Regions from separate parts of the Pseudoduganella sp. R-34 genome, predicted to be linked through region 2. Evidence: predicted binding sites of a transcription regulator. Region 2 holds the regulator's gene; each other region holds the start of a gene.
What was found. The regulator FNR, encoded in region 2, switches genes on or off when oxygen is low (the NO sensors DNR and NnrR bind a similar motif). The targets are predictions, from matches to a motif close to TTGATNNNNATCAA.
Positions count from the first base shown of each region.

Region 1: ACN9MW_RS22415 (PHA/PHB synthase family protein) is a predicted target of FNR. The motif match lies at 2,338-2,351, and genes of this name have one in related genera.
Region 3: ACN9MW_RS23965 (universal stress protein) is a predicted target of FNR. The motif match lies at 4,878-4,891, and genes of this name have one in related genera.

Region 1 is NZ_CP184572.1:4,891,881-4,899,535, forward strand. Features, by position in the region: gene ACN9MW_RS22400 (ATP-binding protein) at 1-811, opposite strand, end outside; gene ACN9MW_RS22405 (DUF4303 domain-containing protein) at 946-1,557, opposite strand; gene ACN9MW_RS22410 (hypothetical protein) at 1,564-2,178, opposite strand; gene ACN9MW_RS22415 (PHA/PHB synthase family protein) at 2,423-4,138, shown strand; gene fabI (enoyl-ACP reductase FabI) at 4,140-4,907, shown strand; gene ACN9MW_RS22425 (efflux transporter outer membrane subunit) at 4,915-6,339, shown strand; gene ACN9MW_RS22430 (HlyD family secretion protein) at 6,336-7,409, shown strand; gene rbbA (ribosome-associated ATPase/putative transporter RbbA) at 7,406-7,655, shown strand, end outside.
Region 2 is NZ_CP184572.1:3,547,219-3,554,873, forward strand. Features, by position in the region: gene ACN9MW_RS16315 (hypothetical protein) at 1-152, shown strand, start outside; gene ACN9MW_RS16320 (TraR/DksA family transcriptional regulator) at 149-409, opposite strand; gene ACN9MW_RS16325 (sensor histidine kinase) at 584-2,074, shown strand; gene ACN9MW_RS16330 (response regulator) at 2,071-2,484, shown strand; gene ACN9MW_RS16335 (response regulator) at 2,481-3,584, shown strand; gene ACN9MW_RS16340 (response regulator) at 3,577-4,212, shown strand; gene fnr (fumarate/nitrate reduction transcriptional regulator Fnr) at 4,314-5,087, shown strand; gene ACN9MW_RS16350 (carboxymuconolactone decarboxylase family protein) at 5,148-5,519, opposite strand; gene ACN9MW_RS16355 (MerR family transcriptional regulator) at 5,473-5,922, opposite strand; gene ACN9MW_RS16360 (bacteriohemerythrin) at 5,968-6,354, opposite strand; gene ACN9MW_RS16365 (RNA-guided endonuclease InsQ/TnpB family protein) at 6,541-7,655, shown strand, end outside.
Region 3 is NZ_CP184572.1:5,217,520-5,225,174, reverse strand. Features, by position in the region: gene ACN9MW_RS23995 (TonB-dependent receptor) at 1-544, shown strand, start outside; gene ACN9MW_RS23990 (DUF2325 domain-containing protein) at 684-1,919, opposite strand; gene ACN9MW_RS23985 (hypothetical protein) at 1,928-2,257, opposite strand; gene hemP (hemin uptake protein HemP) at 2,331-2,525, opposite strand; gene ACN9MW_RS23975 (Crp/Fnr family transcriptional regulator) at 2,655-3,467, opposite strand; gene ACN9MW_RS23970 (response regulator transcription factor) at 3,604-4,248, opposite strand; gene ACN9MW_RS23965 (universal stress protein) at 4,325-4,792, opposite strand; gene ACN9MW_RS23960 (protein phosphatase CheZ) at 5,129-5,968, shown strand; gene ACN9MW_RS23955 (chemotaxis protein CheA) at 5,968-7,655, shown strand, end outside.

The DNA of each region.
Region 1 (7,655 bases), 1.3 Mb from region 2:
TGCGGTTGTCGCTGCTGCTGTAAGTCGCGCCGTCCTGGATCCAGAGAATGCCGCGCACATCGCTGGCGGAGGTCTTCACCGGGATCGTGCAAATGGGTTCGAATTGCTGCTCGAACCGGGCCGCAAAGGCCAGGCTGCGCTTGCGCTGCTGCAGCGGGTGCTCCACTACATTGCCCTCCGCCTGGCGCCATGGCGGTGTCATTTCGTTGATGCGGACATCGCCGCAATAGACTGGCTCCGGGAGCAAGGCGCAGTAATGCCCCAGCAAGCGTTCCAGGCTGGATGCGCTGGCCAGGTAACGGTGCGCCGGGCGCAGCTTCAGCTCAATGCAGGTTCCGACAAGGCCATCGTTCGGTACCGGTTCGACCGTGTAGGATTCTCCATTCTGCGACTGGTAGCGCCAGGTCTGGCCGGGCTCCTGGTAAGAAGTGGTCGTGACCGTGACCTGCTCAGCCACGACGAAAGCAGACAGGAATCCGAGGCCGAACATGCCGATCAGGGCATCGCTTTGCGTGCGCAAGGTGCGCGTGTAGCCCGCGCCGACGGTGGCGAGAAATGCGTGGATTTCATGTTCCGACAAGCCGGAACCGTTGTCGGTGATTCGCAGCACCCCATTGAGCTTGTCGCCGTCGAGCTTCAGCTTCCCGGTCTCCTGCCAATCCGGGCATTCGATGCGTCGGCGCGTAATGGAGTCGTGGGCATTCTGGATCAGCTCCCGCACCGCCACCAGGGGCGTGGAATAGAGATGCTTGCCGAGGACCGACAGCAAGCCGGCAAGGTCCACGTTAGTTGCGTGTTGTTCTTTGATCATAGAAGAAAAAAAGGGCCGCCTATGCCAGCCCTTCAATCGTTGAAACGTTGGCGCCTCGCAGAGGCCAGATCGTGAACATCATAGCTTGCGCAATGCAAGTAAAAACTCTCCAAATATCACGTGAGTATTGTCGTTCAACGCTGCGATTGCGGAATCGGACGCCATTTATTGAAAGCATCCAGGCCTGCCTCGAGTTCGGCCGAATACCGTTCCACCGAAGGCCGGCAGTTGAGTTTTGCTGCGGCGTCCAGCTTCATTGCGTGACTCTCGTCGTGCAGCCATACACTGAGAATGACTCTTTCACGCGCTTGGCCTGTGCCTAAGATGCCTTCGTCGTCAAGCTCCTTGATGGCAGCGAAGGCAGCCGCGAAGAAACGCTCACGCGACGCCTCGATCTCGCTTTCGTCACCGTCTGAGTATGGATCGGGCTCCAGAGCGCGAAGTTCATTCGTGAGCGGCATCATGTCGAGGCCCTCATCGAAGAATGGCGAGTCGCCGATGCTCCAACGCAGTGACTGGCGGTGCAGCTCAAAATTCGAGCCATAGTGTTCAGCGTAGTTGTCCGCGGCCGACTCGAGCCCCTGCTCAGAGCAAGCAACCGCGCCACAATAGGAAGCCGTGTCGGTGGTGTACAGCCCGAACGCATAGAAGTCGTCGTCGGGATAGCGGTCGCCGAACGACTGCCACGCGGACAGCAGTTCGCGCTTCAAGGTATTTTGCTGTTGCGCTGCCTTGTCGGTAGTCATAGAGGCTTATGTGAGCTGCTCGTGTAATACTTGAACCGCCTTCATACATTCCTTCAATTCCCCTCCTATGCATTTTTTCCAGAGCAAAGCTGCGGCCGAAAGCTTCCGCTCCTGCAGCAAATCCAGGATGTTTTCTTGTTCATCCTCACCGAGTTTCTGGAATTGACGGACCTCAATCGCTCGCGGCTCGCCATGCCGGCCGGAAGGGTCACGACTCATGAGGCAGGAGTGCAGGTCATGGATCGGAAGCGCATTTTCGCCGGATTCCTGAAGACCGACGAACATCGTCAATCCAGACGGCTCTTCAAGCTCGAGTTCGTATGTCGGCCAGTCGATCAGGTTGGCTACACTGTAGATCATGTCTACCTGGGTCTCGCGGACGACATCCATCAAGTCGTCCACGTCGACGCCCTTGTCCAGGAGTCGCCTGACGGCATCGCCGCCAAGCACTGGCAACTTCGAGGGACTTGATTCGTCAATGACCAGGCTCCAGAGCCCGCGTTGCAGCAATTCAGATAGCAAGGTACGGGCGTCGTTCCCGGAGAGATCGTCGGCGATGGATTCAGCCTGCGCTTGTGAGACCCCGATGCGTTGAAGTTCTTCCGAAACTGCTCGATTCATTGTTCAAATGCCTGAATTGTGGGGAGCTTCGCAGCGTGGAGCATTGCGCAGCCAAACTTGAATCGCCGGTCGAGTTGACGATCTTGCAAATTCTATCACGATGCTGCGCACTCCATTTCCGGGCGTGACAGGCAATGGTTTAGCACGTTCGTTCTCGTTTTGATCCAGATCAAGGAAAGATCGCACTCCACTCCCTAAAGTGAAGCGCAATATCCGATCCCGGCCCAAAACGATGGAACCGCCCATGCCAGTTAGCTCCCACGCCCCACGCACAGCCTATGAACAGCTGGACCAGCAGGTGCATGCCAGCCTGGCCAACGCCAGCTCCTCCTTGTCGATCGCATCCGCCTTGCTGGCGGCAACGGATTGGGCACTGCACCTTGCCGTCTCGCCCGGCAAGTGCGCCGAACTGGGACAGCTTGCCCTGCGCCAGTCCTGCGCCTTGGCGCGCTACACACTGGAAAGCGCGCGCGGTCACGCGCCAGCGCCGTTGGCAAGCGAACGGCGCTTCGCTGCGCCCGAGTGGCAGCAATGGCCGTTCAATACCTGGCACCAGGCCTTCCTGCAAACCGAACAATGGTGGAAGGCTGCCAGCAGCGATGTCTGGGGCGTATCGGAGCATCATCAGTCGCAAGTCGGCTTTGCAGCCCGCAACCTGCTCGATGTGTATTCGCCCGCCAACCAGTTCTGGACCAATCCGGAAGTACTGCGCGCCACCATCGAACAGGGCGGCTGCAACCTGGCGCGTGGCGCCTGCCTGGCGCTGCGCGACTGGCAGCAGGCATTGGCGCAGCGCCAAACTGCGCCCTCCGGCCCGCACCAGCAGGTAGGGCGGGACCTCGCGAGCACGCCGGGCAAGGTGGTACTGCGTAACGACCTGATCGAATTGCTGCAATACGCGCCCGCCGGCGAACAGGTATATGCCGAGCCGGTGCTGCTGGTGCCGGCCTGGATCATGAAGTATTACATCCTTGACCTGACGGCCCAATCCTCGCTGGTGCGCTACCTGGTCGAACGCGGCCACACGGTGTTCTGCATTTCCTGGCGCAACCCGGGTCCCGCACAAAGCGAACTGGATATGGACGACTACCTTGAGCAAGGCTGGTTCGCGGCGCTCGGCAAAGTCGGCGACATCATGCCGGGCCAGCGCGTGCATGCGGGCGGCTACTGCCTGGGCGGCACGCTGCTCGCCATTGCCGCTGCTGCCATGGCGCGTGAGCAAGACCACCGGCTGGCTTCCCTGACCTTGCTGACCGCCCAGACCGACTTCACGGAGCCGGGCGAATTGGGCCTGTTCATCGACGACAGCCAGCTTGGCGTGCTGGAAGCGCAAATGCAGCAACGCGGCGTGCTGCGTGCGGAACAAATGGCGGGCGCTTTCCAGCTGCTGCGCGCCAATGACTTGCTGTGGTCGCGCATGGTGCGCCGCTACCTGCTCGGCGAGGAAGAATTCCCCAACGACCTGATGGCCTGGAACGCGGACGCCACCCGCATGCCGGCGCGCATGCATTCGCAATACCTGCGCCGCCTGTTCCTCGACAACGACCTGGCCGCCGGCCGCTATTCCGTACAGGGCAAGCCGGTTGCGCTGGGCGACGTCGTGCTGCCGGCATTCATGGTGGCCACCCAGTCCGACCACGTGGCGCCCTGGCGTTCGGTCTACAAATTCCACGCGCTGAGCCGCGGTGAGATCACCTTCGTGCTGTGCAGCGGCGGGCATAACACCGGCATCGTGAGCCCACCCGGTTCGCCGCATCGCCAATACCAGATCCATACCCACGCAGCCAATGCGCACCACCTGTCGCCGGACGAATGGCTGGCCGTGGCGCGCCAGGAGCAAGGCTCGTGGTGGCCCGCCTGGCAAAGCTGGCTGGCCGCGCGCTCGGGGCCGCGCGTGGCGCCGCCGGCGCTGGCTCCGGCTGGCGCTGATGCGCCCGGCAACTACGTGATGGAGAAGTAAGATGCGACTTTCACTGGACGGAAAAAAAGGACTGGTGGTCGGCATCGCCAACCGCGACAGCATTGCCTGGGGCTGCGCACGCGCATTGCACGAGGCCGGGGCCACGCTGGCGATCACCTGGTTTAACGACAAGGCACGGCCGCACGTCGAACCGCTGGCGCAGGAACTGGATGCGCCGCTCCGGCTGCCGCTCGACGTGGAACAGCCGCAGCAGATGGAAGCCCTGTTCGAAGCCATCGATTCCCAATGGGGCAAGCTCGACTTCGTCCTGCATTCAATCGCCTATGCGCCAGGCGCCGACCTGCAGGGACGCGTGGTGGACAGCTCGGCTGCCGGCTTTGCGCGCGCCATGGACATCTCCTGCCATTCATTCCTGCGCCTGGCGCGCCTGGCCGAACCGCTGATGAAAGACGGCGGCAGCCTGCTGACCATGAGCTACCTGGGGGCGGAGGAAGTGGTCGCCAGCTATGGCGTGATGGGCCCCGTCAAGGCTGCGCTGGAGTCGAGCGTACGCTACCTCGCCTCAGAGCTGGGCCCGCACGGCATCCGTGTCAACGCCGTCTCGCCCGGCCCGTTGGCTACACGTGCCGCTTCCGGCATCCCGGGCTTTGACGCCTTGCTGGCGAACGCGGAGCGCCGCGCGCCGCTACATCACAAGGTCACGGTGGACGACGTCGGTGCGCTATGCGCCTTCCTGGTCAGCGACGCCGCGCGCGCCATCACCGGCGACACGCTGTACGTCGACGCCGGCTACCACATCCTGGACTGAAGCTGCGATGCCACGACTTCCCTTCCGCTCCCTGCCGCTACTGCTGGCAGCCTCGCTCGGCGCCTGCACCAGCCTAGCGCCCGGCTACCAGCAGCCGGCGCTGCCGGTTCCTGCACAGTATCCATCGTTCGCACCAGCCGGCGGCGCGGCGCTGGAAAGCGACTGGCGCAACTTCTTCCGCGACCCGCAACTGCAGGCGCTGATCGCGCAAGCGCTGCAGGACAACCGCGACTTGCGCATCGCCGTCAGCCGCGTGGCGCAGGCGCGTGCCGCCTATGGCGTTGAAGCCTCCGCCCAACTGCCGGCAATGGCGGCCCAAGCCGGCGCCGATCGCTCGCGCGTGCCGGCCGACTTGAACCTCACACGCCGGCCGCTGCATGCCAGCCAATACCAGGCCGGCGTTGGCCTGGCGAGCTGGGAGCTCGATTTCTGGGGCCGCGTGCGCAACCTCAGCGAAGCAGCGCTGCAAGCCTACCTGGCGACCGACGCTGCGCGCAACGCCGCGCGCGCCAGCCTGGTCGGTCAGGTCGCCCTGGCCTACCTGGACCTGCGCGACACCGCGCAGCGCATAGCGCTGGCCGAGCGCACGTTGGCCAGCCGCCAGCAGACCTTCGACATGGTGGCACGCCGCGCGACATTGGGTTCTTCCTCGCAGCTGCAGCTGGCCCAGGTCGAAACCCTGCTGATCCAGGCACGCTCCCTGGTCTTGCAACTGCAACAGGAACGCAACACGCAGCAGCATGCGCTGGACCTGCTGGTCGGCGCCCCGGTCAAGCTGCCCGACGGCGGCGGCGAAATCTCCCTGGCCGCACCGGCCGCCGGCCTGCCATCCGACCTGCTGGCGCAGCGGCCCGACATCATCGCTGCCGAACACCGGCTGCGCGGCGCCAATGCCAGCATCGGCGCCGCCCGCGCCGCCTACTTTCCGCGCATTGCGCTGACCGGATCGCTGGGCAGCGCCAGCGCCGAACTCGACGGCCTGTTCGAGGGCGGCAGCCGCGCCTGGAATTTCGCTCCCGGCATCACCCTGCCCCTGTTCGACGGCAACCGCCGGCGCGACCAACTGAACCTGGCCGAAGCGCGCCGCGACGAAGCACTGGCCGCGTACGACAAGGCCGTGCAAGGCGCCTTCCGCGACGTGGCCGATGCGCTGTCGGCGCTGCACTGGCTGGCCGGCCAGCTGGAAGTGGCCGATGCCGCGGTGCTGGTGCAGCAGCGGCGCGCGCGCCTGTCCCAGCTGCGCTACGACAGCGGCGCCAGCTCCTACCTCGACGTGCTTGACGCGCAGCGCGACCTGCTGACGGTCGAACAGCAGCAGGTGCGCGCCCACCATGCGCTGCAGGCGGCCCGCGTCGCCCTTTACCTTGCCCTGGGCGGCGCTGCCGGCGAATCTTCCGCACCGTCATCCGAACATCCAGGTCTTTCATCATGATCAAGTTCAAGAAAAAACAACTGCTGCTGGCTGCGCTGCTGGCCGCCCTGTCCATTGGCGGCGCCTATGCCTGGGTCCAGGCCCGCCAGCGCGGCTACGGCGACCAGGTCCTGAGCGGCAACGGCCGCATCGAAGCCACCGAGATCGACGTCGCCGCCAAGCTGCCGGGCCGCTTGCAGGACATCCTGGTCGACGAGGGCGACTTCGTGCGCACCGGCCAGGTGCTGGCCCATATGCAGGTCAAGTCGCTGGAGGCCCAGCGCGACGAGGTGCTGGCGCAGCAACAGCATGCGCGTGCCAACGTCGCCAGCGCCGAGGCTGCCGTCGCCATGCGTCTTGGCGACCAGGCTGCCGCCCAGGCGGTGGTGGCACAGCGCGAAAGCGAGCTGCAGGCCGCGCGCCGCCGCCTGGCCCGCTCCGAGACGCTGGCCGGCGAAGGCGCCGCCTCGGAGCAGGAGCTGGACGACGACCGCGCCCGCGTCGGCACCATCAGCGCCGGCCTGCGCGCAGCCCAGGCGCAGGCGGCAGCAGGTGGCAGCGCGGTGGCAGCGGCCCGCATGCAGCTGCAAGGCGCGCATGCCGCGGTCACGGCGCTGCAGGCGACCCTGGCCCGCATCCAGGTCGATATCGACGACGGCGCCCTGCTGGCAGCGCGCGACGGCCGCGTGCAATACCGCATCGCCCAGCCGGGCGAAGTACTGCCCGGCGGCGGCAAGGTCCTCAACCTGGTCGACCTGGGCGACGTCTACATGACCTTCTTCGTGCCGGAAGTGGCGGCTGGCCGCCTGGCGCTTGGCAGCGAGGTGCATGTGGTGCTGGACGCCGCGCCGCAATACGTTATCCCGGCACGGGTCTCCTACGTTTCCAGCACCGCCCAGTTCACGCCAAAAACCGTGGAAACCGCCAACGAGCGGCAAAAGCTGATGTTCCGCGTCAAGGCGCGCATTGACCCCGCCCTCCTGCAAAAGCATTTGCCGCTGGTGAAGACCGGCCTGCCCGGCACGGCGTGGATCAAGCTTGACCGCCAGGCGGAGTGGCCGGCGGCGCTGGCCCTGCGGGTGCCACAGTGAACGGTACGGCGCCGGTCGCCGAACTATCCGGCGTCAGCCTGCGCTATGGCGAGGTCACCGCACTGAGCGACATCACCCTGGCCTTGCCGGCAGCTTGCATGGTGGGCCTGATCGGTCCGGACGGCGTCGGCAAATCGAGCCTGCTCTCGTTGGTGGCCGGCGCGCGCGCAGTGCAGCTGGGCGGCGTGCGGGTGCTTGGCAGCGATATGCGCGACAAGACGCAGCGCGGCCTTTTATGTCCGCGCA
Region 2 (7,655 bases):
AGCCTGTAGCCGAACCGGAGAGGTACGCGGAAGTCTTCAAGCGCTGCCCATGGCCTGGCGAGCCCGGCGCCGTGGAGTGCCGGCGGCATATCTGCAATGGGGCGGAAAGCGAAGGCCCGGCATGCAGGCCATACAGGTCGAAGCTGCGTTAAGCGGCAGGAAGCGAGATGAAGGAGCGCTGGCGTTCGGCGAGTTCCTGGCATGCCAGGCAAGTCGCGGCCCCAGGCTGGGCCTGCATGCGCCCCGCGGAGATCGCGCCCCCGCAGTGCAGGCACTGGCCAAAGGTCCCGGCCTGCAAACGCTCCAGCGCAGCATCGATCGCAGCCACTTCGGCGGAGTCGCGGCCAGCCAGCACCTCGCGCCGCTGGCGCAGGACGGCAGTCCAACGGTCAATTTCTTCAGGTAGCATGGCTAGTCTCCACTTTTGGGGCACTTTAACGGGCATCTTGCGCCGCGTCACCTGTGCCGCTTGACCTAAGTCAAGTTTGACCGACTTATTCTTGAGGACCCGCATTTGGCCTCTTGCCCCAAGGGACGCTACAATCTTAGGATGACAGGATTTGACCACCGACAGGACCAGGCTTTGACACATTCAACGATTGCGGAACGCAGCCTGCAATGGCTGCTGGCGTCGGCGACGGACGCGATGCTGATCATCGACAACGAAGGCCAACTGATCTTGGTCAACCCGGCGCTGGAAAACCTGTTTGGCTATGAGCCGGGCGAACTGCAAGGCAAGTCGCTGGAATCGCTGATTCCGGAACGCTTCCGCCACGGCCACGTTGGCCTGCGCAGCAGCTATTTCGAACGCCCGCATCCGCGCGCCATGGGGGCCGGATTCGAACTGTTCGCCACCCGCAAGGACGGCACCGAGTTCCCGGTCGAGGTGAGCCTGTCGCCCCTGCAGGACAATGGCACCCAGCCGATGGTGATGGCGACCATCCACGATATCAGCGCCCGCAAGAAGGCCGAACACGCGCTGCAGGAAAGCGAAGCGCGCATGCGCGCGATCTTCGAAACGGCGGTCGATGCGATCATCACGATCGACGAGCACGGCATCATCGAACGGGTCAACCCGGCCGCAGAGCGCATGTTCGGCTATCCGGAATCGGAAGTCCTGGGCCGCAACGTCAAGATCCTGATGCCGGCGCCGCACCGCGAAGCGCACGACGGCTACCTGCAGCATTACATGACCACCGGCGAAAAGCGCATCATCGGCAAGGGCCGTGAGGTGCAGGGCCTGCGCCGCGACGGCAGTATTTTCCCGATGGACCTGGCCGTCACGGAAATGTGGCTGGGCGGGCGCCGCATGTTCACTGGACTGGTGCGCGACATCACCGAGCGCAAGCACGCCGAAGAAAAGGCGCAGCAACTGCTGCAGGAGCTCACCAGCGCCAACGAAGAACTGACCAACTTTGCCTACGTCGTATCGCACGACCTGAAAGCGCCGCTGCGCGGCATCGGCTCGCTGGCCGACTGGCTGGCGCATGATTACGCTGACAAGTTCAATGAAGAAGGCAAGGAGCACATGCGGCTCCTGATCAACCGGGTCCACCGCATGGGTGCCCTGATCGACGGCATCCTGCAGTATTCGCGCGTGGGCCGCATCAAGGAAGCCGTGGTGCCGGTGCAGCTCGACCAGCTGGTGGCCGAAGTGGTTGACCTGCTGGCAGTTCCGGCGCATATCAAGGTTACCGTGATGCCCGGCATGCCGACAGTTGCCGGCGAACCGACCCGCATCCAGCAGTTGTTCCACAACCTGGTGTCCAACGCGGTCAAGTACATGGACAAGCCGGAAGGCGAAATCGAAGTGGGCTGGGCCGACGAAGGCAGCCAGTGGCGCTTCCACGTTCGCGACAACGGCCCCGGCATCGCGGAGCGTCATTTTGAACGGATTTTCCAGCTGTTCCAGACGCTGGCGCCGCGCGACCGGGTTGAAAGCACGGGTGTCGGCCTGGCGCTGGTGAAAAAAATTGTGGAAATGTACCAGGGCAGGGTGTGGCTGGAGTCCGAGCTGGGCAAGGGCACGACCTTCTATTTCACCCTGCCAAAGAAAAGAAAGAATAACGCATGAATAATACGAGCAAGCCGATCCTGCTGGTGGAGGACGACCAGGTCGACGTGATGACCATCCTGCGCGCGCTGAAGGAAGTCCATGTCAGCAACCGTGTCGTGGCGACGGAAAACGGCGAGGCCGCGCTGGAATACCTGCGCGAGCCGGGCAACGAACAGCCATGCATCATCCTGCTGGACCTGAACATGCCGATCATGAACGGCATCGAGTTCCTGCAGAACGTCAAGCAGGACCCGCTGCTGCGCCGCATCCCGGTCATCGTCCTGACCACGTCGGAAGAACAGCAGGACAAGATGCGCAGCTTCGACCTGGGCGTCGCCGGCTACATGACCAAGCCGGTGGACTACCGCCAGTTCGTGGAGGTGGTCCGCTCCATCAACCTGTACTGGACCATCAGCGAGCTGCCATGAACAGGGTAAGGGTCCTTATCGTCGAAGACGATATCGTTGACCGTATCGCCTGCCGCCGCGCCTTTGCGCAGGCGCCGGGCTTCAACTGCGAATTGCTGGAAGCGGAAAGCGGCCAGGAAGGCCTGGATATCGCCTTGCGCGAAGAGCCCGACTGCATCCTGCTCGATTATCACTTGCCCGACCTGACCGGGCTTGAATTCCTAGCCCGCCTTGCGGCAGACCGCGGCGAGCCTCAGCCAAATATCCCGGTGATGATGCTGACCGGCGCCGACAGTGCCACCGTGGCGGCAGAAGCGATGCGCCGCGGCGCGCGCGACTACCTGGTGAAGGACAGCGACGGCCGCTACCTCGACTTCCTGGCTGGTGCCATCGACCGCCTGCTGCGCGAGCAGCGCCTGATCGACGAGAAACAACTGGCTGAACAGGTGCTGCGGCAGTCGCAGAAAGAGCTGCGTGAACTGGCCGCGTACCAGGAAAAACTGAAGGAACACGAACGCACCCGCATCGCCCAGGAAATCCATGATGAACTGGGCGGCCTGCTGACCGGCATCAAGGCCTATATCTCGGTCGCCATCGAGCGCGGCGGCGAGCAATCGGACCCACTGTTGAAGGATGCGGCCAAGCTGGCGCAAGATGCGATAGAGACCGTGCGCCGCGTGATTACCGACCTGCGTCCAAGCGTGTTGGACCAGCTGGGCATCTGGCCTGCGCTGGAATGGTATGCGGAACAGGTGGCGCAGCGCAGCGGCTTGCAATGCACCTGCAATATCACGCCGGAGGCGCAGGCGCTGGAGCTCGATGCGGAGCGCAGCACCATGTTGTTCCGCGTCGCGCAGGAAGCGCTGACCAACGTGGTGCGCCATGCCGAAGCGAGCGAGGCGCGCGTCATCGTGGACATTGACGGCGAAAACGTGGTGCTGCGGGTGGAAGACAATGGCAAGGGTATCGAGAGTGCCGGCTTGTCCGACCGCGAATCCTGGGGCTTGTTCGGCATGCACGAGCGCACGCGCCGCTTTGCCGGCGAACTGAATATCAGCGGCAAGGCCGGGCAGGGCACTACGCTGCAGCTGCGCCTGCCTTTGGAGGACAAGAATGGGTGACAGGATCACCGTTTTGCTGGTCGACGACCATGCGATTGCACGCAACGGCGTGCGCCTCATGCTGGGCACTGCGCCCGACATCAGCGTGGAGGGCGAGGCCGGCAACGCCGTGGAAGCGATGCAGCGCGTGGCCGAGCGCAGTTTCGACGTGGCACTGGTGGACATCAAGATGCCGGGCAAGAATGGCCTGGACCTGTTGAAGACCCTGCGCAGCGAATGCCCGCGCATGGCGGTGCTGGTGCTGAGCACCTATTCCGAGGAAATTTACGCGGTGCGCGCGCTGAAATCGGGCGCCTCCGGCTACCTGACCAAGGATGCGCCGACGGCGACCCTGATCGAGGCCGTGCGCAAGGCTGCCTCGGGCGGCAAGCACGTCAGCCCGGCGTTGCTTGAAAAACTGGCAACCCTGGTCGGCGGCGGCGCGAGCGGCGACCACGAAGAGCTTTCCAACCGCGAACTGGAAGTCTTCAAGCTGATTGCCCAGGGCGAGTCCCTGGTGCGCATAGGGGAAAAACTACACCTCAGTCCTAACACTGTGACAACCTATCGCAGCCGCATCCTCGAGAAAATGGGCATGTCCACGAATGCTGAGCTGACCCGCTATGCCCTCGAGCACGGGCTGATCTGAGCGGCTGTAGGGGAACCACTACAGCAACTACACAGGATGCTTGATACCGGGAAATGACGCCGGGCGCAATACTGCTTCCATCGAAAACAAGGAGCAGCAAAATGAGCCCGGTCATCCCAATCACCCCTGCAAACGCCACCAAATCCTGCGCACCAGTCGCAGCCAAATGCTCGCTGTGCAGCTTCAACCGCCTTTGCCTGCCACAGGGCCTGGCCGACGAAGATGTTGCTCGCCTTGACCAGATCATTTCCCGCCGCCGCCGCGTGAACCGCGACGAGCCGCTGTACAAGACCGGCGACAGCTTCCACAGCCTGTATGCCGTGCGCTTCGGCCACTTCAAGACCGTGCAGGTGAACCAGCGCGGCGAACAGACGATTGGCGGTTTCCACATGGCCGGCGACCTGCTGGGCATGGAAGCCATCGGCAATGGCCAGCATTCCTGCAACGCCGTGGCGCTGGAGGACAGTGAAGTCTGCGAGATCCCCTTCAACCGCCTGCAAGAGCTGGTGATGCAGATTCCTGGCCTGCTGCAGCAGTTCCACCGCACCATGAGCCGCGAAATCCAGCGCGAGCAGTCGGTGATGCTGTTCCTGAGTCATATGCGTGCCGAACAGCGGCTGGCCATGTTCCTGCTGAACCTCGCCGGCCGTTACGCCCAGCGCGGCTACTCTTCGACCAGCTTCCAGTTGCGCATGTCGCGTGAAGATATCGGCGGCTACCTGGGCCTGACCGTGGAAAGCGTCAGCCGCCAGCTGGCCCGCCTGCGCCAGGATGGCTCGATCGTCCTGAGCAACCGCGATCTGCGGATTACCGACCGCGCCAGGCTCGAGGCCATGTCGTCCGGCGGCATGGCGCAGGAACTCGCCGTCGCCTGACCGGCTTACCAGTTTTCTCACCTGTAGGGGGTGTATGGGGCAGCTCTTGCTGCCCCTTTTTTATTGCGCGAACACTTCTTTGGCGGCCATCAGGCCGTTGAGCGCGGCCGGAAAGCCGGCGTAGACGGCCATCTGCATGATGGTCTCCACGATCTCTTCGCGGCTGACGCCGACGTTGAGGGCGGCGTGGATGTGCACCTTGAGCTGGGGCGCAGCGTTGCCCATGGCGGTCAGCGCGGCCACCACAGCGATCTCGCGTGATTTCAGGTCAAGCCCCGGGCGCGAATAGATGTCGCCAAAGGGGAATTCGATCAGGTAGCGGGCGAAATCGGGCGCAATATCTTCCAGGCTTTGCACGACGCGGTCGCCGGCCTGGCCGTCGACTTCACGCAGTTTTGCGAGCCCGCGCTCGTAGCGGCTTTCGGTGTTCATTGGCATGTGCTCCATCGGTGGTTGGATTCGACGCCAGGGACTGCTCCAGTGAGCGGTAATACTCGATCTTGGCCTGCAATGATGCTGCAGATTGTTGCATCGCCTCGATTTCGGCGAGCACGTCCTGCATATGCTCTTCTAGCATCCGGCGCCGTTCAGGCACCGTCGAGTCCCCAGCGCCGCGAAGTTTTGCGAATGACTGCATTTTGCCGATTGGCATATGGGTCGTTCGCAGACGCAGCAGGAATTCGATCCAGGCAAGGTCCGAGGCCGCGTAACGCCGCTGGCCGCCCGCCGCACGATTGACCGGGGCAATCAGCCCGATGCGCTCGTAATAGCGGAGGGTGTAGGCCGTGAGGCCGGTACGTTTGGCGACTTCGTCAATGCTCAGGTGCGATTCCATGGGGTGATCGTAAAAGTTAGAGTGCACTCTAAGTCAAGCACTTTATTACTCTAACCGGGAAGCCGCAACTGCGAGCGCAAGGTCCATGGTGTTGATGTGGGCTTCGAGCCAGTCCGGCAGCGTGCGGATGATGTCGCGTGCCGTGGCTTCCTCGTCGTCCTTCAGCAGGCGCAGGGTGCGGGCGACCTTTTCCAGCAAGTAGCCATGGGCTGCGCGGTGGGCCTGGGCAGCCGGGTAGGCAATGCGCTCCATCAGGCTGTTTTCTTCGCGCAGGTGTTCCATGAATTCAGTTGCCAGGTCGCGGCAGGCTGCGTCAAAGGCGGGACGGGGCAGGCTTTCCATGGCGTCGAGCATGTCGAAGACGATGCGGTGCGACTGGTCGAGAACGGGAATGCCCAATGCGAGGTCCGGCCCGAAGACGATGGAATCCATGGGGTTCTCCAGTAGTGTCGAACCGCAATTGTGCCGCTGGAAAAAATTCGGGCACATGATCCATGTCAATTTTCACTTTTGACCTAAAGCGCGGCAAGCCTCGGCCTTCAGGCCGAGGTCAAGAGCGCGGACGCCGACGGCGTCCAACTGAACGCGCCTGTTCCAGGTGCTGTATATAATTACAGTATTATGCGCTTGCAAGCCTTCCAGTTTGAGCTGATTCCCAGTGAGCAGCAGCGTAGGTCGCTGCAGTGTTTTGCTGGCGCCTGCCGGTTCGTGTTTAACAAAGGGCTGGAAGTGCAGAAAAGGCGCTTCAAAGGCGGCGACAAATATCTGAGTTACCCCGCTCTGTGCAGGTTGCTGACAACGTGGCGCCACGATCCGGACACCCCTTGGCTGAAGGAAGCGCCAACCCATCCCCTGCAACAGGCGCTGAAGAACCTGGATCGCGCTTTTGCCAATTTTTTCGCCAAGCGGGCGGGTTTCCCGTGCTTTAAAAAGAAGGGCAGGCGAGAAAGTTTCCATTATCCCGATCCCCAGCAAATCAAACTCGAACAGGGCAACAATCGCCTGTTCCTGCCCAAGTTGGGTTGGCTGCGTTACCGCAACAGCCGCCCAGTGCTTGGTACCGTCCGCAACATTACCGTTAGCCTTCGTGCAGGGCACTGGTCGGTATCGATCCAGACGGAACGCATGGACGAGCCGGTCACGGCCATTGGCAGCCCGGTTGGTATCGACATGGGCATCGTGCGCTTTGCAACGCTATCGGACGGCGGGCATCTGGAACCGATCAATAGTTTCCGACGGCATGAAATCGCGCTGCGCAAGGCGCAGCAGTCAATGGCCCGCAAGGTCAAATACAGCCGGAACTGGAGCAAGGCGAAAGCACGTGTCCAGCGTGTCCATGCGCGCATTGTCAATGTGCGCCGTGATTACCTGCATAAAGCCACAACAACGATTTGCAATAATCACGCGGTCGTGGTGGTGGAAGAGCTGCGGGTACGCAATATGACGAAGTCTGCGGCGGGAACTTGCGCAGCCCCTGGCAAGCATGTGCGTGCCAAGGCCGGCCTGAACAAGGCCATACTCGACCAGGGGTGGTTCGAGTTCCGGCGACAGTTGGCATATAAACTGGCATGGAGAGGTGGCGAGCTGATAGCAGTGCCGCCACATCATACGAGCCAGACTTGCCTCGCTTGTGGCGTTGTGTCGCCGGAGAATCGGCGTACGCAAGCGGTGTTCAGTTGCATTGGGTGCGGCTACGAAAACCACGCCGACGTGGTCGGCGCAATCAATATATT
Region 3 (7,655 bases), 1.7 Mb from region 2:
GTCGATCAACATCGGCAAGACCCACAACCAGGGTATCGACTGGGACATGACCGGCCGCCACAACTTCGGTTTCGGTCGCTTCTCGTCGACCCTGGCAGGCACCTACCTGATCAAGTCTGACTACACCAAGCCAGGCACTGACGATCAGTGGACCAACAGCATGAACTTCTTCGGCATCAACAATGCCGTGTCGTTCCGCCACGTTGTACGTTGGACCAACACCCTGGAAACCGGCGCGTTCAGCAACTCGATCATCGCCAACTACCGCAACGGCTACACCGATGCCAAGACCACTGTGTGGAACCTGGGTACCAACGCCTCCGAAGATGTGCGCATCCACGTGCCGTCGCACCTGACCTTCGACTGGCAAGGCAAGTGGGCTGTCAACAAGCAACTGGCGCTGCGCGCCGGCATCAAGAACCTGGCCGACCGCAACCCACCGCTGTCCCTGCGTAACTCCTCGGGCCACCAGGTTGGCTTCGACCCACGCTACGCCGACCCAATGGGCCGCACCTTCTACCTGACCGGCAATTACACCTTCTAATCGCCGCCCTCAGTAGCAAGTAGCAAAACGCCCCGTGCGCGCAAGCGCCGGGGCGTTTCTTTTTAAAAGTCGGGGTCAGGTCTGGCAATCCGCCATTCCGCGCAGCGGAATGGCGGATTGCCAGACCTGACCCCGACTTTTATTGTGGTTCCAGCGCGCGCTGGAGGGTGGTGACGCTGGGGTTGTCGACGAAGATGCAGCGCTTCTGGTGCCGCTTGCAGAAGTCTTTCACGCGCCAGTAGGCGCTGTGGCTGATGCAGGCGGTCTGGCAGATCACCAGGTCGGCTGCGGCCATGCTGGTCTCGAGGCGGGCGACGTTGTCTTCCAGGCCGCCGTCGTGGTGCAGGAATTCGGCGCCGGCTTCTTCGATCACGCTGCGGTAGCCGGCCACATTGCCGGCGCGGCCGCCTACGCACAGCACGCGCTCGGCCAGCAGTCCGTGCAGCGTGATGCGTTGCGAGGTGGTGCCCGCACGGACAGCCGGCCCGCCCGTTGCGGCGGTGGCGGCTGCCGGCATGGCGGGCGATGATTGCGCCGCGGCTGCGGCCAAGGCGGCGCGTGCTTCGCTGAGCTGGCGTTCCAGGGCGCTGGCTTCGGCGCGGGCGGCGGCGGCTTCGGCGCGCAAGTCATGCACGCGTTGCTCGGTGTCGGCCAGTTGGCGCGCCAGGCGTTCGCGCGTGGCGAGGCCGGGAACGGTGGCGTGCAGTTCTTCCAGTTGCTGGCGCAGCGAGGCGAGCACGCTGTCGCGGCCTACCAGTTGCGCGCGCAGCTGCATCATGGCGGCTGCATGGGCTTCCTGTTCGGCGTGGCGCTCGGCTTGCCAGGTGGCGCTGCGCTGCTGCTGGCGTGCCAGTTCGCGCTCCAGCGCGGCATTCGATTGTTCAAGCGCCTGCAGGCGGCTGATGTCGGCGCGCGTGGCGGCGCCGGCCTGGTGCTGGATCATGTGCAGGTCGCGGCACATGTGTTCCTGCAGTTCGAGCGTGCAGTGCGGGTGGCTCAGGCCGGCCCAGAACGGGCCCGGCACGTCGCCGCTGGCGACCGCAGCTTCCCACAACGCTTCCAGGGCCGCTGTGTCGCGGGCGTGGCGGAAGCGCTGGATCACCACTGCATAGCGGCGTTCCAATTCCTTCTGCACGGCTTCGGACAGGCGGTTGCGGTTGCTGCATTCGCTGACGGCGCCAACGTGGACTTCATAGTCGTCGGCCAGCACCTTGCCGCCGACTGCCTTGGTGACGATCTTGCGCAGCACGCCAAGCGGCAGGCCGACGCCGACCAGGGGGCAGTGGCAGGTGTGGGGCAGGTCCCAGATGCGGCGGCGGCGCGCCGGTTCGGCCGCCGCGGCCTTGGCGGCTGGAGTGTCGTGCTTGTCGCACATGATGGCCCTCAGGCCGCCAGCGGGGCAGGGCGGGGGCGGCCGATCAGGCGCGCCAGGAAATTGGCGCGTTCCTGCGGAGGACGGGCATGTTCGACCACGGCGCCCCACTGTTCGCACAGTTGCTGGCAGGTGGCGCGCAGCACGGGCGAGAGGTCCGGCAGCGCCGCCAGCGCTTTCAGGTGGCGCTCGATGACCGATGCCAGCTTGACGCAGCCGCCATTGTCGGCGGCGTTGGCCGTATAGTGGGACATCAGGTGCAGCACGGCGGACAGCATCAGTTCCGGCTGCCGGGCAGCGGCGCTGTGCGTGAAGATCGGGTCGTTGCGGTCGATAGCCATGATTCACTCCAAAGTTTCAGGGGTGGCTGGCTGCCGCGTGTGACGGCTGGCTGGCGATTGGGGAGGGTAAGCTTCAGGCAGTCAGGATCAGCTTGTTCAACTGCGTGATGCGAAGACGGTAGATGCGGCCGGCATGTTCAATTTCGATTTCGCGCTGATCTTCCATCAGGCCGGCGGTGGTGTAGCGGCGCAGGGGCTGGGTCGGCTGCTGCGCGGCAGGGGCGACAGCAGCCTTGGGTTTGGGGGCGTCGATAGTGGCAGTAGACATTGTTATTTTTCCTCAGATAAGAATGATTCGCATTTGCATTATGCTCAGGTCGGCAAAGCTTGTCAAATAAATTATTGAAGAAAAAAAGAGGCCCGCCGAAGCGGGCCAAAGCTGGGTGAGTAGTACTCTTTACAAAGTCGCCAGCAGCGGCACGGCAGCTTCGCTGGCGGCGGCTTTGGCGCGCGACGGCAGCTTGCTGCGCGTGCGCGATGGCGGCAGGCGACGCAGCGATTTCAGGGCGTCGACATCCTTGATGCCGATGGTGCGCTGGTCCACGCTGATCAGCCCGATCTCGTTGAAGGCTGACAGGGTGCGGCTGACCGTTTCCAGCGTCAATCCGAGGTAGCTGCCGATCTCATGGCGCGTCATGCGCAGGTTGAACAGCTTGCTCGAATAACCCATCTGCGAAAACTTTTCCGATAGCGTGACCAGGAAGCGCGCCACCCGCGCCTCCGCGCTCAGGGCGCCCAGCATGCCGATCATGGCTTGCTCGCGCACCAGTTCGCGGCTCATCACGCCGTACATCAAATTCTCCAACTCCACGTGGGTGCGGCCCAGCGTGGTCAGCTTCTTGAACGGCAGCAGGATCAGGTCGCAGTCCGACAGCGCCACCGCCTCCGAGGCGTAAGTCTTGCTGTGGATGCCGTCTACGCCCATCAGGTCGCCCTTCATCGGGAAGGCCAGCACCTGCTCGTTGCCGAACTCGTCAATCAGCACCGTTTTCATGAAGCCGGAATTCACCACGTACAGCATGTCGAACGGCTGGCCAATCGTATGCACGCGCTGGCCGGTCTTGAACTGCACATGCTGGAACAGCAGCTCTTCAGAATTGAGCGATACCGGCGGCAAGTGCAGCAGTTCGCACACTTCTTTCAGGTTGGACCACAAACGGCCTTGCCGCTGACGGCCGGCCTCATGGGACACGGGTTGCGTTGAGAGCATGCTGATCTCCTGGTTCCCAAACGGAATGGTTTCAGTATGCCAACGTGAATGTGGGAAAAATATCAGTCGTTGCTGAATATACCCGTAGGAGGGTAGTGGGGCGATGTAGGAATTATCCTAAAATCAACCTTGTCAATCATGCCTTGAACGGGGTCAGCAGCTTGTGCGCCACTGCGTACTGAACCATTTCTGAGAGCGAAGCCATGCCCATCTTCTGCATGATGCGGGTCTTGTGGGTGCTCACGGTCTTGACGCTCAAATGCAGGCCGTTGGCGATTTCAGTGATGGATTTTCCCGACACCAGTAGCGAAAACACCTCGAACTCGCGGTCGGAAAGCTGTTTGTGCAGCAGGGTTTCGGCTGGCTGCATGATATTCAGCGCCAGTTGCTCGGCCACTTCGGTGGAGATATAGGGCCGGCCAGAGGCAACCTTGCGGATGGCGCCCACCAGCTGGGTGCCGGCGCTTTCCTTGGTCAGGTAGCCTTGGGCGCCGGCGCGGATGGCGCGCACCGCGTACTGCTCTTCCTCGTGCATGGTGAGGATGAGGATGGCAAGCTTGGGCGATTCGCTGCGGATCTGGCGGATCAGGTCAACGCCGCTGCGCCCTGGCATGGACAGGTCGAGCAGCAGCAGGTCGAAGCCGCCCTGGCGGATGTGGGTGAGGACTTCGAAGCCGTCGATGGCTTCGCCTACGATGTCGATGTCGGGTGCCCCGTCAAGAATGCGCTTGAGCCCTTCGCGCATGATGGTGTGGTCGTCGGCAATGACAATTCGAATCATGGTTCCTCAATAGTTAGCAATACTGGTCTTCACGCCCCAGCCCGGCAGGCCGGAGCGCGTCGTAACGCCAGGCCGTTCAGGCCGGGCGCGGGTCTTTGATCAGCCGGTGCACCAGCACCGGGATCTTGGTATGGGACAGCACCTTGTTGGTCACGCTGCCCAGCAGCAGGTGACCCCAGCCGCTGCGGCCATGCGAACCGATGAAGATCAGGTCGCAGCCGCACTGGTTGGCCACGTCCACGATCTTCAGTGCAGCACTTTCGGCAAAAGCTGTCATGCCTTCCGCCCGCACGCCTTTTTTCGCGCAAGACTCGAGGATAGACTGAACATGCTCATTGCCGGCGCGCTGCATTGCCGCCCGGTACTCTTCCTCGCTCGGATAGCTGGGCGGGATGATCTCCACGTAAATCGGGTACTGGTATTCCGGTGCCACGAACAGGGCCAGCACTTCCGCCCCGAGCTGCTGGGCAAATTCGACCCCGGCGCAAGCGGTCTTGCTGGAAACGGCCGAGCCGTCCGTCGTAATCAGGATTTTCCGATACATATCTCAGCCTCCTTTAACTATTTAAAAGAGCCAGTTCCTGCCTTCATTGTAGCCCCGTTTGCCAGTATTGTTCTGCTGTAAAGAGTTGATAATTATCAAGAAACTGTCACGAGAACATCGCAGATGGCGCAAATTCCCGTTATTTCAGGGGCTTGCAGCGTGTATTTCACACGATCCGCAAATACAACAGTACACTTGGAGGGCCATCCGGCTTCACCTAAGAGATTGAACTGTGGGGGCTGCCCCTGTTACACTCGCGAGAGAACCCAATTTATTGCCGAGCGTTAAATTTGACAATGTTTTGGCAATTTGAAACGTAATGGAGAAGCAGGAATTATGACCGACGCCGCTGATGATTTCGATGCATTATTTGAGGAAGTATCCGCGCAACGGGCCAATGCGCCTGCACCTGCTCCAGCGCCGGCTCCGGCCGCTGCGGCATCCGAGTCGGGCGATTCTGATGACCTGGAAAGCCTGTTTGATTCCGTAGCAGCGTCCAGCAAAGCGGCAGCCCCTGCCGCAGCGCCGGCAGCGGCCCCGGCCCCGGCGGGCGAGACGCCCGCGGAAGGCGGCGAGCACGCCGAGGGCATGTTCGAGCGCCTGGGCGGCATTGTGCGCCTGCTGCACGACTCGCTGCGTGAACTGGGCTACGACAAGGCCCTGACTGAAGCGTCGACCCAGATCGTGGACGCGCAGGACCGCCTGGAATATGTCGCCTCGCTGACCGAGCAGGCTGCCAACAAGGTCTTGAATACCCTGGACGACGGCATGCCGGCGCAGGAAGTACTGTCCAAGCAGGCCAAGGAAATGGAAGACCGCTGGGCCGACCTGTTCGCAGGCAAGCTGAGCATTGAGGACTTCAAGGCCCTGGCGGGCGATTCGCGCGCTTTTGCCAGCAAGGTAGCGCAAGCAACGGAGGCGGAGAAAGCCCGCCTGCTGGAAATCATGATGGCCCAGGACTTCCAGGACATCACCGGCCAGTTGATCAAGAAGGTCGTCGCCATCACCAAGAAGGTCGAGTCCGAGCTGGCGCAACTGTTGAAGGACAATGCGCCGGCCGATGTGCGCGAGAAGATTGCGCAGAAAGAGGTGTCGCTGATGTCGGGTCCATCCGTCCCATCGGAAGCCCTGAATCAGGACAGCGTCGATGACCTGCTTGCCGACCTGGGGTTCTAATGGACGATATGCTCAAGGAGTTCGTTGTCGAGGCCATGGACTTGGCCGTCAACGTCGAAGAGCACTTGCTGCGCCTCGAACGTGACCCCGACAACAAGGAAACGCTGAACGCAGTTTTCCGCTCGTTCCACACCATCAAGGGCGGCGCGGGCTTCATGAACCTGGGGGCGCTGGTGTCGGCCTGCCACCTGACCGAGAACCTGTTCGATGCGCTGCGCACCGGCGCTGCGCCGGTCACGCCGCTGTCGATCGAAGCGGCGCTGCAGGCTTCCGGCTTCGTGGCCGACCAGCTGACCGACCTGAATAACGGCACCGCGCCGGACCAGCTGGCGCCGATGCCGGCCGACCTGGAAGCGATCCTGAAGGATGCGATCGAGGGCAAGGCCAGCTCCGCTGCGGGCAAGGCCAAGCCGGCCGCCGCGCCGGTTGCCGCCGCTCCCGCGGCTGCCCCTGCCGCCGCCGCACCGGGCGCTGCGCCAGCTGCCGCGCCGTCGGCCGATGGCCTTGACTGGGAAGGCATGTACGAAGCCGTGGTGCCACCTGGCACCTACGTGCGGCCTGCTGTCGATGCGCGTGCCGAAGGCGTGGCTGCGGCCCACGCCGCAGCCGGTGCGCCGGCCGCCACGCCCGCTGCGGCGCCGGAAGTGCGCGAACGTCCGGCCGGCGAAGCCAAGCCGACCAGCGCGCCGGCCAAGGAAGAATCGATCCGTATCGACGCCGTCAAGCTCGACGCGCTGCTCGAAGTGGCCGGCGAGTCGGTGCAGGCCGCCAACCAGGCAGCCGTGTTGCTGGAGCGCCTGCAGCAATTCAAATTCGAAGGCCAGGCTGCGACCCTGATGTCGGCCCTGACCGAGACGCTGGAACGCGCTTCGCGCTATTCCACCGAACTGCAGCGCGCCACGCTGGCGACCCGCATGCAGCCGGTCGGCCGCTTGTTCCAGAAATTCCCGCGCCTGGTGCGCGAACTGGCGAAGGACCTGGGCAAGGAAGTCGAGCTGACCATCGAAGGCGCGGAAACCGAGGTGGACCGCGTAGTGGTGGACAGCCTGTACGACCCGCTGGTGCACATGCTGCGCAACGCGCTGGACCACGGCGTGGAAGCGCCTGACGCCCGCATGGCCATCGGCAAGCCGCCGAAAGCCTACATCTCCCTGAAGGCGTGGCAGGAGGCCAACTCCGTCATGATCGTGCTGCAGGACGACGGCAAGGGCATGGACCCGGTGGCGCTGCGCCGCAAGGCAGCGGAAAAGGGGCTGATCTCGCCAAGCGCCAACCTGTCGGACGACGAGTCCTACCAGCTGGTGTTCCTGCCGGGCTTTTCGACCAAGGAAGTGGCGTCCTCAGTGTCCGGCCGCGGCGTCGGCATGGACGTGGTCAAGACCGCCGTGGAAAAGAACCGTGGCGCCATCCACATCGAATCGCAACTGGGCAAGGGCACCAAGTTCGCCATCCGCCTGCCGATCGAGCTGTCGATCGTGCCGACCATGCTGGTCTCTACCTCGGGCGCGCTGCTGGCGCTGCCGATGGCGGTGGTCGAGCGCGTGGTCGAACTGCCGGAAGTATTCATGGAAGTGGGCGGCGCGCCAGTCCTCAAGGACCAGGGCCGTCCGCTGCCGGTGCGTTCGCTGGCCGGTGCGCTGGGCTACGAGCCGTGCTCGGAGCGCGTGGGCATCGTCATCAACTCGCC